DNA from 3 places in the Ensifer sp. NPDC090286 genome. Region 1 is predicted to be linked to each of the others. Evidence: riboswitches for the same ligand, from Rfam matches in the RefSeq annotation. Region 1 holds a riboswitch; each other region holds the start of a gene.

Region 1 (3,270 bases):
ATACCAGATGCAGGCGCCGAGCCCGACAAGGGCCACGGGCACGGCCAGCCAGACATCCGGCCACCGCGCACCGCTGAGGTTGCCGAGCAGCCAGAACATGATTCCCCGCGCCTGCTCCGCATTGGCCGACTTGGTGATGATGAAAGAGGTCAGTGCGTTGAACAGTTGCGATCCGGCGATGCCGGCAAGCACGATCTGCCCTGTTCCGCGCAGGGTGACCCCGCCACCGGCGGCACGGGCGAGGATCGCCACCATGAGGAAAGCCGTCACGGCGCCGACAAAGGCGCCGAGCGACATGGAGACCGCGCCGGCGCCGAGGCCGGCGACGGTGACAGCCACTGCGCCGGTCGAGGCGCCGGCGGAGATGCCGAGAAGGTAGGGATCCGCCAGGGCGTTGCGCAGGAGGGACTGGAGCACCATGCCCGAAACCGCGAGGCCCGCCCCGCAGCAGGCAGCAACGATCGCCCGCGGCAGGCGGTAGTTCCAGATGATCCCGACATCGATGGGATCGAGCCCATAGGTCGCGCCGAAAATCTTGTTCGCCAAGGTCTGGAGAACCGTCAAGACGGGTATCGGCGTTTCACCGATGCAGGTTCCGGCAAGAACGGCGGCAAACAGAGCCAATGTCCCCGTGGCTGCCCGGCCAAGCCGGGAAGCAGGGGCGCGCCGCGAGAGTCCGGTCTTCACTTCGCCAACCCGAAGTCCTTAAGCGCAGCTGAGAGAACTTCGATGCCGGCGACCGTTCTGATGGTGGCGTCCATCGCGTGCGCATCCATGACGACGATGCGGTTGTTCTTCACCGCGTCCATCTGGCTGGCAACCGGATCGGTCTTCAGGAACTCGAACTTCTTCAGGTAGTCGTCGGCCGGAAAGCGCCGGCGATCCATCTTGGCGATGACGATCATGGTGGGGTTGGCCTTGGCGATCGTTTCCCAACCGACGACCGGCCATTCTTCGTCCGAGCCGACCACGTTGCGGATGCCGAGCTTATCCATCATGTAGGCAGGCGCTCCCTTCCGGCCAGCCACATAGGGATCAATGTCCATCTCCGCGCTGGAGAACCAGAAGGCCGCAGACACATCCTTCAAATTGAGCGCCTTAGCCTGCTCGATGGCGTCGGCCTCACGCTTGGCGAGTTCTGCGACGAATGCCTCGCCCTTGTCTTGAACATCGAAGATCTGTGCGAGTTCACGCACGCCCTGATGGATGCTGGCAGTCGAGAAGAGCGCGCTGCGCGTGCCGTCCACACCCACCGAGTTGTCCTTGGCGACGCAGTCGGCCGGAAGGACATAGGTCGGAATTCCCACTTCGTGGAACTGGGTTCGGGTCGCAACGATCCCTTCGGGCCCGACGTGCCAGACGAACTGCACGGCGACGAGCCCCGGCTTCTTGGCGACGACGCTTTCAAAGCTCGGGTCGTTGTCCGCCAGGCGCGGAACCTTGGCATTGACCTCGGCAAATTCCGGCAGCACGTCATTGAACCAGACCGACGTGCCCGTAACCTTGTCGCCGAGGCCGAGCGAATAGAGAACCTCGGTTGCCGCCTGCCCGACGGTCGCCGAGGTCGCCGGCGCCTTGTCGAAGGTGATCGTCTCGCCGCAATTGTCCAGGGTCAGCGGATAGGCGGTGGGTTCGGCAGCAGCGGCGGTGGCGAAGAAGGCGAAGCCAGAGGCGGCAAGCAGGAAACGCGAAGCGGTCATGGCACATTGTCTCCGATCTGTTGATCGCGCGGATCGGAGGGGACGAGCCAGGACGCAATGATCGAACCGATGTTCTAGAGAACATCGACAGCCGGCACTTGTGGCGCGGCCAACGACATCGACAACCTCCCCGGACACCCCGCCCGGCTTGTTCAGTTACAGGTGTCGGTAGGTCTCCTGACTGACGGGTCTTGGCTCCCTCTCGGCCTTCCCGGACCATCGCCCAGTGGCATTTTCGAGAGAGGACTGGCCGCCTACAGTTGCGGGGGCAGTTTCGTTTCGCGGCGAGCCGCGGCGAATTCCCTGTTATTTCCTTTCGGAAACCGACGAGAACTCCCTACTCAACGAGCGAGTGGAGCGCAAGCATGAAAGCGGCGCTTTCGAAACCACCTGCCAAGAAAGGTAGAAATTCTTTCGAGTCTCGTAATTTCACTAAATATCACTCCCCTCAAATAGGGAGAACATTGCCGATTGTCGAAAACTATACACAAATGAATACTGTTTAAGTGATCCGTAATTCACACCATCTTCAGACTTACCCTTCAAGGCCAGTCTTCAGCCTGTCGAGAATGGTCACGGCATGGGCGGCATAGTCGCTGATCCAGCGGTCGTGAATGTGCTTGATCGGCAGCGCATTGAGATAGTTCCAGCGCTCGCGTCCTGCCCGCCTGACGATGATCAGCTCGGCGTCCTCCAGCACCTTCAGATGCTGCATCACGGTGCAGCGATCCATGTCTGAAAAGGCCGCACAGAGCATGCCCGTGGCCTGCGCCTCGCCCTTGAGACGATCGAGCATCGCCCGCCTGCGCGGGTGAGCCAATGCCTTGAAAACCAGATCGTCTTCCTGCTTGCTTGACATGTTATGTTTTTACAACATATTGAAACTGGACGCAACGGAGACGGCGCCGATGAGACCGGTTTGCGAGCTTTCGCGAGCACTCCAACCGAGCCTGATGGCTGGACGCAGTCGATCGGAGTTCAGCCTTCCGCCGACACGTCCAAGCAAACCGCCCAAAAGGGAGATGATTGAGAATGCTGCCTAAAATCGTTTCAATGGATGAGTGGCAAGCCGCACTCGAACAACAGATTGCCAGGGAGAAGGCACTCACCCGCGCACGCGATGGAGTGAGTGCCGAGCGCCGGCGCTTGCCGATGGTCAGGATCGACAAGGACTATTCGTTCGAGGGGCCCGAAGGCACGGTAAGCCTCGCCGACCTCTTCGACGGACGGCGGCAACTGATCGTCTATCACTTCATGTTCGCGCCCGGATGGAAGGCGGGCTGCGATGGCTGCTCCTGGGTCGTGGACGCGATGACCCATCCGGCCCATCTCAACGCACGCGATACGTCCATCGTGCTGATTTCGCGCGCGCCGCTGGAGACGCTGCAGAAATACCAGGCCCGGATGCAGTGGCAGCACCCGGTCTGGTACTCGTCCACGGCGAGCGACTTCAACCACGACATGGGAGCCACGGTCGCCGATCCGGATGACCCGACAAGGACCAGCGAGCGCCATGGCGTCAGCGTCTTCCTCAGGGACGGCGATCATATCTACCGCACCTATTTCAACG
Region 2 (3,270 bases), on a different contig from region 1:
CATGCCCCTCGACGATAAAGCCGAGGTTGAGCCCGGACATCTGGGTGGCGAGCACTTCCAGTTCCGAACGGAACAGCAGATCGTCCGGACGACGCGCGCAGGAGATGAAGGTCACATCCGTCTCCGGCACGCAATCCGCCATCCAGCGCGTCATCGACATCATCGGCGTGATGCCGGAGCCGGCCGAGATGAACAGGTACTTGTCGCCGGGATGACGAACGAAGCTGAAATCACCGAGCGGACCGAAGGCCCGGAGCTTCATGCCCGGCTTCAGGTGGTCGAACATCCAGCGGGTGCCGATGCTGTCGGCCTGCGCCTTCACCGTGACAGCGATTGAAAGCGGCCGCGACGGCGTCGACGACAGCGTGTAGGTGCGCATGACCGGCTCGTCGGCGACCGGCAGTTCGAGCGTTACGAATTGCCCGGGCAGATAGCGGAACCAGGCGGGCTTTTCGGCTCGGAAGCTGAAGGTCATGACATCGGCGGTCTCGACGACAGCCGATGTGCATTCGAGCATCTGCTGCCGATCGATCCAGACATGCAGCGCGTCGAAATGGTGAAACGAGGAGGCCATCTGCATGTCAGGCGACCCTTGAAAGGGGAGCCGCGTCGCCAGAAAGGCGCTGCTCCATGAACTTGCAGTACCACTCGACGAACTGCATCACGCCGCCTTCGTGCTCGGGCGAATAGGGACCGGGCTCATAGGCCGGCGAGCGGATGCCGAAGGCATTCTCCTCGACGATCTGGCGATCCTGATCGTTGGTCTCGGTCCAGACATGCGTCAGTTCCTCGAGGTGGTAATCGACGCCTTCGACCGCATCCTTGTTGACCAGCCACTTCGTCGTCACCTGGGTAAGTTCAGGCCCGAGCGGCAGCACGCGGAAGGTGATGGCGTGATCGGCGAGCACATGGTTCCAGGTGGTCGGGTAGTGGAACATCAGAAGCGTGCCGATCTGGCTCTGGGAAACATCGGCCGACAGAGCCCGCCTGACGGCGCGCGCGCCCGACATGGTGTAGCTTTCGGCATTGTCGACAAGCGGCATGCGGGCGGCGCGGAACTGGCCGGTTGGCGACATCCTGAACTCACTCGGCAAGCCTTCGGCCTCGCATTTCGCCCAATGTTCGGCGATCACGGGATCATCCTTGGCGCCCTGCACACCGGTCGCGGTCGGGGCTTCCGGATAGGTGCGGCAGAGTTCCGGGTGATTGGCGGCGCAATGATAGCATTCGCGGTTGTTTTCCCAGACGAGCTTCCAGTTGCCCTTCTCGACGATGGTGCTTTCGAACGCGACCTTGGTTTCGCCGAGCCGGTGCGGCGCGAGATAGGGCAAGGCCATCTCGCGGAACGCGGTGAAATCCATCGGCTTTTCCGACAGGTTGATGAAGATGTAGCCGCCGACCGTTTCGCAATGGATCGGCTTCAGGCTGTGGGCTGCCTTGTCGAAATCCTCCCCCATCTGCCGGGCGAAGAGCAGCGAGCCGTCGAGTTCGTAGGTCCACTGGTGATAGGGACAGACGAGCTTGGCCGACGAGCCCTTCTGTTGCGTGCAGACGCGCGAGCCGCGATGGCGGCAGGAGTTGTGCAATGCCCGGATCGTGCCCTGGCGATCGCGGGTGATGACAACGGGGTAGTCGCCGACCTGGACGGTGAAATAATTGCCGGCCCGCGGGATCTCGCAGTCATGGCCGATGAACAGCCAATCCTTGTACCAGATGTTTTCCAGATCCTGCCGATAGTAGTCGGGATCGATGTAGAAGGCCCGATCGAGGCTGTAGCCGTCGCGCCGGCCCTTCAGCTTTCGAAGCATATCGTTTCTGGTTTCCATGTCCTGTCCTCATGCGCCATGTCTTGGAGAGGCAGGACAGGAACCCGCACGGGCACACGCCCATGCGTTGTCGGCTCCGATCCGGCTGCCCGCCGCAACCCGTTACGGTTATGTCCGTCAAGGCTGGTTTCCGGGCTCAGGAGCGGTCCCTTCGGACCAGCCCGGCGCCTTCCCGGACGAACCGTCCAGTGGCCTTTGCCGAGGCTTTCGCTCCACCACCGTTGCGGGGGCAGCGCCGGGATTTGACCGGCTTCCCAATTCTCCGCCTTCTCTTCGAAGACGGCACCTTGAGTAAGGATATGTAATCGCGGAAACCGCCCTGGCAGCTGCCGGATAGCGACATCCAATTCCAGAATGACGACACGGGAAAAACCGCCATCAACGGCGCCTGTCTTAGAATTTTTACACTACAAACATATAGATAGCTCACATGTTGGGCATTTGCCGCCTTTTGCGGCGCGGGCGGCGCAGACGCGGGAAAGCTTCGCCCGTTTGCGACATCCCGTCAGATAGGGAACACTCATGATGCAGCCAGCAGGCAATCATTCATTAACCATGAGCCGCTAGCCTAGCCGGCGGACGAGAGAGGTCCTGCAGGCAGGCAGATGGCGCGCTGACGATCATGGCAAAGTTGAGATACTACGACGCGGCAGCCGAGGCGCCGCCGACAATCCCGCCGAAGACGGCGGTTCATACCGAATTCCTGCGCACGGGCCGGATCAATCGCAGGCAATGGGTGCCGAGCGAACGGCGCTACCTGAGCTATGAGGAAGTTGCGGACAGGACGGGCAAGAAGCTCAACACCGCCGGCGACACGACCCATAAGCGGATCAACGGCTTTCACACCTCGATCCAGTTCCCGAAGATGATCTTCCACCGCACGCTCGTCGGCCGGCCGCATCTCGGCTACTGTCACGTGACGGCGGCGCGCACGCCGGTTACGCCCTCCAAGGACATCACTTGGTCCTTCTACTTCGCCAACTTCTACTGCGACCTCGGCCACGAGACGCATTTTTTCGAAGGCATCCAACCCGGCTATTCGCGCATGTATTTCGCCGTCGCCATCGAACCGGGCGCGGAAGCCGGCCAAATGGTCATCAACCGCAATTTTCGTGACAACGGTCTGCTGTTTCGCACCGACGATCCCAAGGTCGCGCTGAAAAACGTGCTGATGCTCGGTGCCAAGGACGACGCGTTGCGCCGCATCATCCGCAGCCTCTGAGCCGAGCCGGTTGCCTCAAAGAAAATCGTTCTGTTTTTCCGGTGCGTCCGTTAAGGAAGCGTCGGAAAGGAAACGGCATGGCTGAGATCATCGATACGGATAGGGAACCGGACCGCGCGATCGCGCGTGCCTGCGCCGTTCTTGCCGAAGGCGAGCCGGTCGCCATTCCGACCGAGACCGTCTACGGCCTCGCCGCCGACGCCACCAATCCTGATGCGATCA
Region 3 (3,270 bases), on a different contig from region 1:
GGAAAACGGGGCAATATTGATCTTCATGAAATAGATCCCTGTCGAGGAAGTGAAAAGGAAAAGCGGGCGCCGCCGGCGGCGGCATTGTGAACGGTGGCAGTGACGCCGAAGGCGGCCGAAAGTTCGCCGGGGCTGAGCACCTCTTCGGGTGTGCCGAAGGCCGTCAGCCGCCCGGCGGTCAGGATCGCGACGTCGGTCGCAAACTCGGCGGCGAGATTGATGTCGTGCAGCGTCGAGACGATCGTCAGCTTCAACGTCTGCAGCAACTCGAGGATTTCGAGCTGGTGACGGATGTCGAGATGGTTGGTCGGCTCGTCGAGGATGATGATGCGCGGCTCCTGCGCCAGCGCACGGGCAATCAGCACCCGCTGCTTCTCACCGCCCGAAAGCGTGGAGAACTGGCGACCGGCAAGATGCGCGAGATCGAGATGCGCCAGCGCATGCTGCACCCGATCGCGGTCGAAATCGCTCCAGCCGCTCAAGCCTTCCCGCCGCGGAATGCGCCCCATCATCACGACGTCGCGCACGCTGAAGGGAAAGTCCCCGGGCATTTCCTGCAGGACGACGGCGATCGTCCTTGCCGCCTCGCGCGCCGAGATCGACCAGAGATCGATGCCATCGACCGAAACACGGCCGGCGTTCGGCTGCACCGCCCGGTAGAGGCAGCGCAGAAGCGAGGTCTTGCCGGCACCGTTCGGCCCCAGGATCGCAAGCCGGCTGCCCGCCGCGATCGAAAAGCCGATGTCCTTGACCAGCGTCAGCCCCGCGCGTGGCCCCCAGTGAAGGCCCTCGACCTTGAGTGCCGCTCCCGTCGCCGTGCAGCTCATGGGTTGATCCCTCCCTGCGCCCTCATTGGAAGTGCCCGCCGAGGTCTTCGGAAACGAGCATCGCTGCGGGGATGCGGGCAAGTGTCTTGCCTTTCAGCCCGCGTGGCCGCTCGGCCGCCCGCGTCATGCCATCGCCACGCTCCGCATAGGTTGTGGCAAAGCGTACGAGATCTTCGATATCCTCTTCCGGCGAGACGTCGCCGAAGAGATAGGTTGCCTTCCCCGTCGCCTGGAAGGCAATGGTGCAGGGCCGCGTGCAGGCCGCCATGCACACCGTGCCGGCAATCGAGAAGTCACGATCGAGCGGCGCGCCAAGCGCGGCAATGCTGCCGTTCAGCCGCTTGATCAGCTCGGCACCGGGCGCGCAGGGGCCACCGGTGAAGCGGCAATCGGTGCAGACCGTTATCTTGTGCTGTCGGAAATTCGGCTCAGCCATTCCTGCCCTCCGCCGGACTGACGGCAAGAGATGGCGAAACGGCAGAAGGACGGATAGCCGTCGTGCGAAAGCCAGTTCTTTTCCATCGGAACACCCCGTCCGTTGTGGTTGATCGGTTCGATGGCAGGTCTCCTGGCTCGCGGGTCGTGGCGCATCCACGTCTTCCCGGCTTATCGCCAGTGACATGGTGTGAATGCGCTTTCCGCTCACAGTTGCGGGGGCAGCCACGGTCTCGGCCCCATCAGGGTCGTCCGTTCCGTGTTCCCTTTTCAGCCGCCTCCGCATTGTCGCGGACGCAGCACCATCACCGCCTTCCTCGCATGAATCGGCAGGGGAGACAACCGCACGGCACAGGCGGGAAGGATCTATCAACATGCGGCGTATCGTCATGCGCAGTTTGTTATTAAATAACATTACATAACGCAAGCCGAAAATTGAGCGCCGGACACGATCCGACGCCCAACAGACGAAATCCGCCTTACGGCCGGCAGGCGGCCGTGCCGCCTCAGAACTCCGGCGGAAAGAGCTCGGCCGTCAGCGTCACCGCCACCGCTGCGTTGCCCGGCAGGTTGCGCACGCCGCAGACGGAGCGGATATGGCCCGCCCTTTCGCCAAAGGCGGCAGCCAGAAACTCGGAGGCGCCGTCGAGCACCTTCGGGTGGTCGAGGAAATCCTCGGTGCAGGCGACATGCCCCTCCAGCCGGACGATCTGGCGAATGCGCTCGAAACGGCCGAGATGTTCGTGGATCTGCGCCAGCGCATTGAGCACCGCCAGCTCGGCCGCCTTGCGCCCCTCGTCGATCGTCACCTCGCGCCCGAGCAGCCCCGTATGGACGAAGCGCCCGTCGAGCAGCGGCCCCTGCATCGAGACATGAAGCATCTCGCCCGCCTCGATCACCGCGCGGTAGGCGCCGAGCGGCTTCGGCGGCGTTGGAAGCTGAACGCCTAGCGCCCCCAGCCTACGGATAACCTCATCCATCATTGCTCCCCCCTCCTCGTCACCTTACGAACCGGCCGCGCTTGCGCAGACGATGCCGCGTTTCATCTCGACCCTCGAAGTTCTGTCGCCCCTATCGCAAGCAGAAAGGCCCACCGTTCCTTGCGCCTCCAGCCGTATGTTCAAGCATAGCCAAGAGAAAGCGCCTCATGCCTCACGTTGCGAGATAACATTACGAATTACAACACCAGAGTTGAAGTGCCGGCGCGACCCGGCCGCGCGCATCCGTGTTTCGATCGCATGCGGGGGACGCATCGCGGCGCCCGCCAAGCGCGCAGCCCAAGTAAAACCGCTGAAATGTAACATACGTTACGCTCACGTAACCCTATGGCGGTTGAGAATTTCGACGACCGAGGCAACAATTGCCGGGATTAAGATTGGGCATCGACACGATCCGGAAACAAGCTCAACTTAGCCGCGCAGATCCCAAAATGAAGTGATGGCAATTCAACTTTCTGAAGGGGACAGCAGTGAATCCCATCGATTTCTTCGTCGACACGCTTCGGACCTATCCGCCCGTCGCCATCTTCCTTGCCCTCGGCATCGGTTTCCTGATCGGCCCCATCAAGGTCGCGGGCTTCAACCTGGGCAATGTCACCGCCACGCTTCTGGCGGGTGTTCTCATCGGGCAGCTGGGCATCCAGGTTTCCGGTGATCTGAAATCAACCCTGTTCCTGATCTTCCTGTTCGCCGTCGGCTATGGCGTCGGCCCGCAATTCGTGCGGGGCCTTAGCACGGACGGACCCAAGCAGATCGCCTTTGCGCTCTCGGTCCTCGTGCTCTGCCTCATCGTTCCCTATCTCTGCGCGCTAATCGCCGGGCTTCCGCTCGGCTACGGCGCCGGCATGTATGCCGGTTCGCAGACGATTTCGGCGGCTATCGGCGTCGCCACGGACCAGATCAACTCGCTGGGGCTCACACCGGAACAGGCCAAGACCTTCTCCGACCAGATCCCGATCGCCTACGCGGTCACCTATATCTGGGGCACGATCGGCTCGGCGATCATCCTC

What was found. A riboswitch is a leader RNA that binds a small molecule or an ion and turns the genes downstream of it on or off. The one in region 1 is predicted to bind cobalamin.
Region 2: linked by a shared signal. The riboswitch ahead of ACIQUG_RS16485 (aromatic ring-hydroxylating dioxygenase subunit alpha) and the one ahead of ACIQUG_RS31315 (ABC transporter substrate-binding protein) in region 1 are both predicted to bind cobalamin.
Region 3: linked by a shared signal. The riboswitch ahead of ACIQUG_RS05355 (DUF1636 family protein) and the one ahead of ACIQUG_RS31315 (ABC transporter substrate-binding protein) in region 1 are both predicted to bind cobalamin.

What each region holds. Positions count from the first base shown of each region.
Region 1 is NZ_JBIVYF010000008.1:87,472-90,741, forward strand. It holds gene ACIQUG_RS31310 (FecCD family ABC transporter permease) at 1-687, opposite strand, end outside; gene ACIQUG_RS31315 (ABC transporter substrate-binding protein) at 684-1,700, opposite strand; cobalamin riboswitch at 1,850-2,043, opposite strand; gene ACIQUG_RS31320 (ArsR/SmtB family transcription factor) at 2,236-2,559, opposite strand; gene ACIQUG_RS31325 (DUF899 domain-containing protein) at 2,733-3,270, shown strand, end outside.
Region 2 is NZ_JBIVYF010000003.1:250,657-253,926, forward strand. It holds gene ACIQUG_RS16480 (2Fe-2S iron-sulfur cluster-binding protein) at 1-580, opposite strand, end outside; gene ACIQUG_RS16485 (aromatic ring-hydroxylating dioxygenase subunit alpha) at 582-1,826, opposite strand; cobalamin riboswitch at 1,930-2,131, opposite strand; gene ACIQUG_RS16490 (DUF6656 family protein) at 2,449-3,048, shown strand; gene ACIQUG_RS16495 (L-threonylcarbamoyladenylate synthase) at 3,126-3,270, shown strand, end outside.
Region 3 is NZ_JBIVYF010000001.1:1,090,152-1,093,421, forward strand. It holds gene ACIQUG_RS05345 (ABC transporter substrate-binding protein) at 1-27, opposite strand, end outside; gene ACIQUG_RS05350 (ABC transporter ATP-binding protein) at 24-827, opposite strand; gene ACIQUG_RS05355 (DUF1636 family protein) at 850-1,263, opposite strand; cobalamin riboswitch at 1,368-1,584, opposite strand; gene ACIQUG_RS05360 (RidA family protein) at 1,769-2,245, opposite strand; gene aspT (aspartate-alanine antiporter) at 2,731-3,270, shown strand, end outside.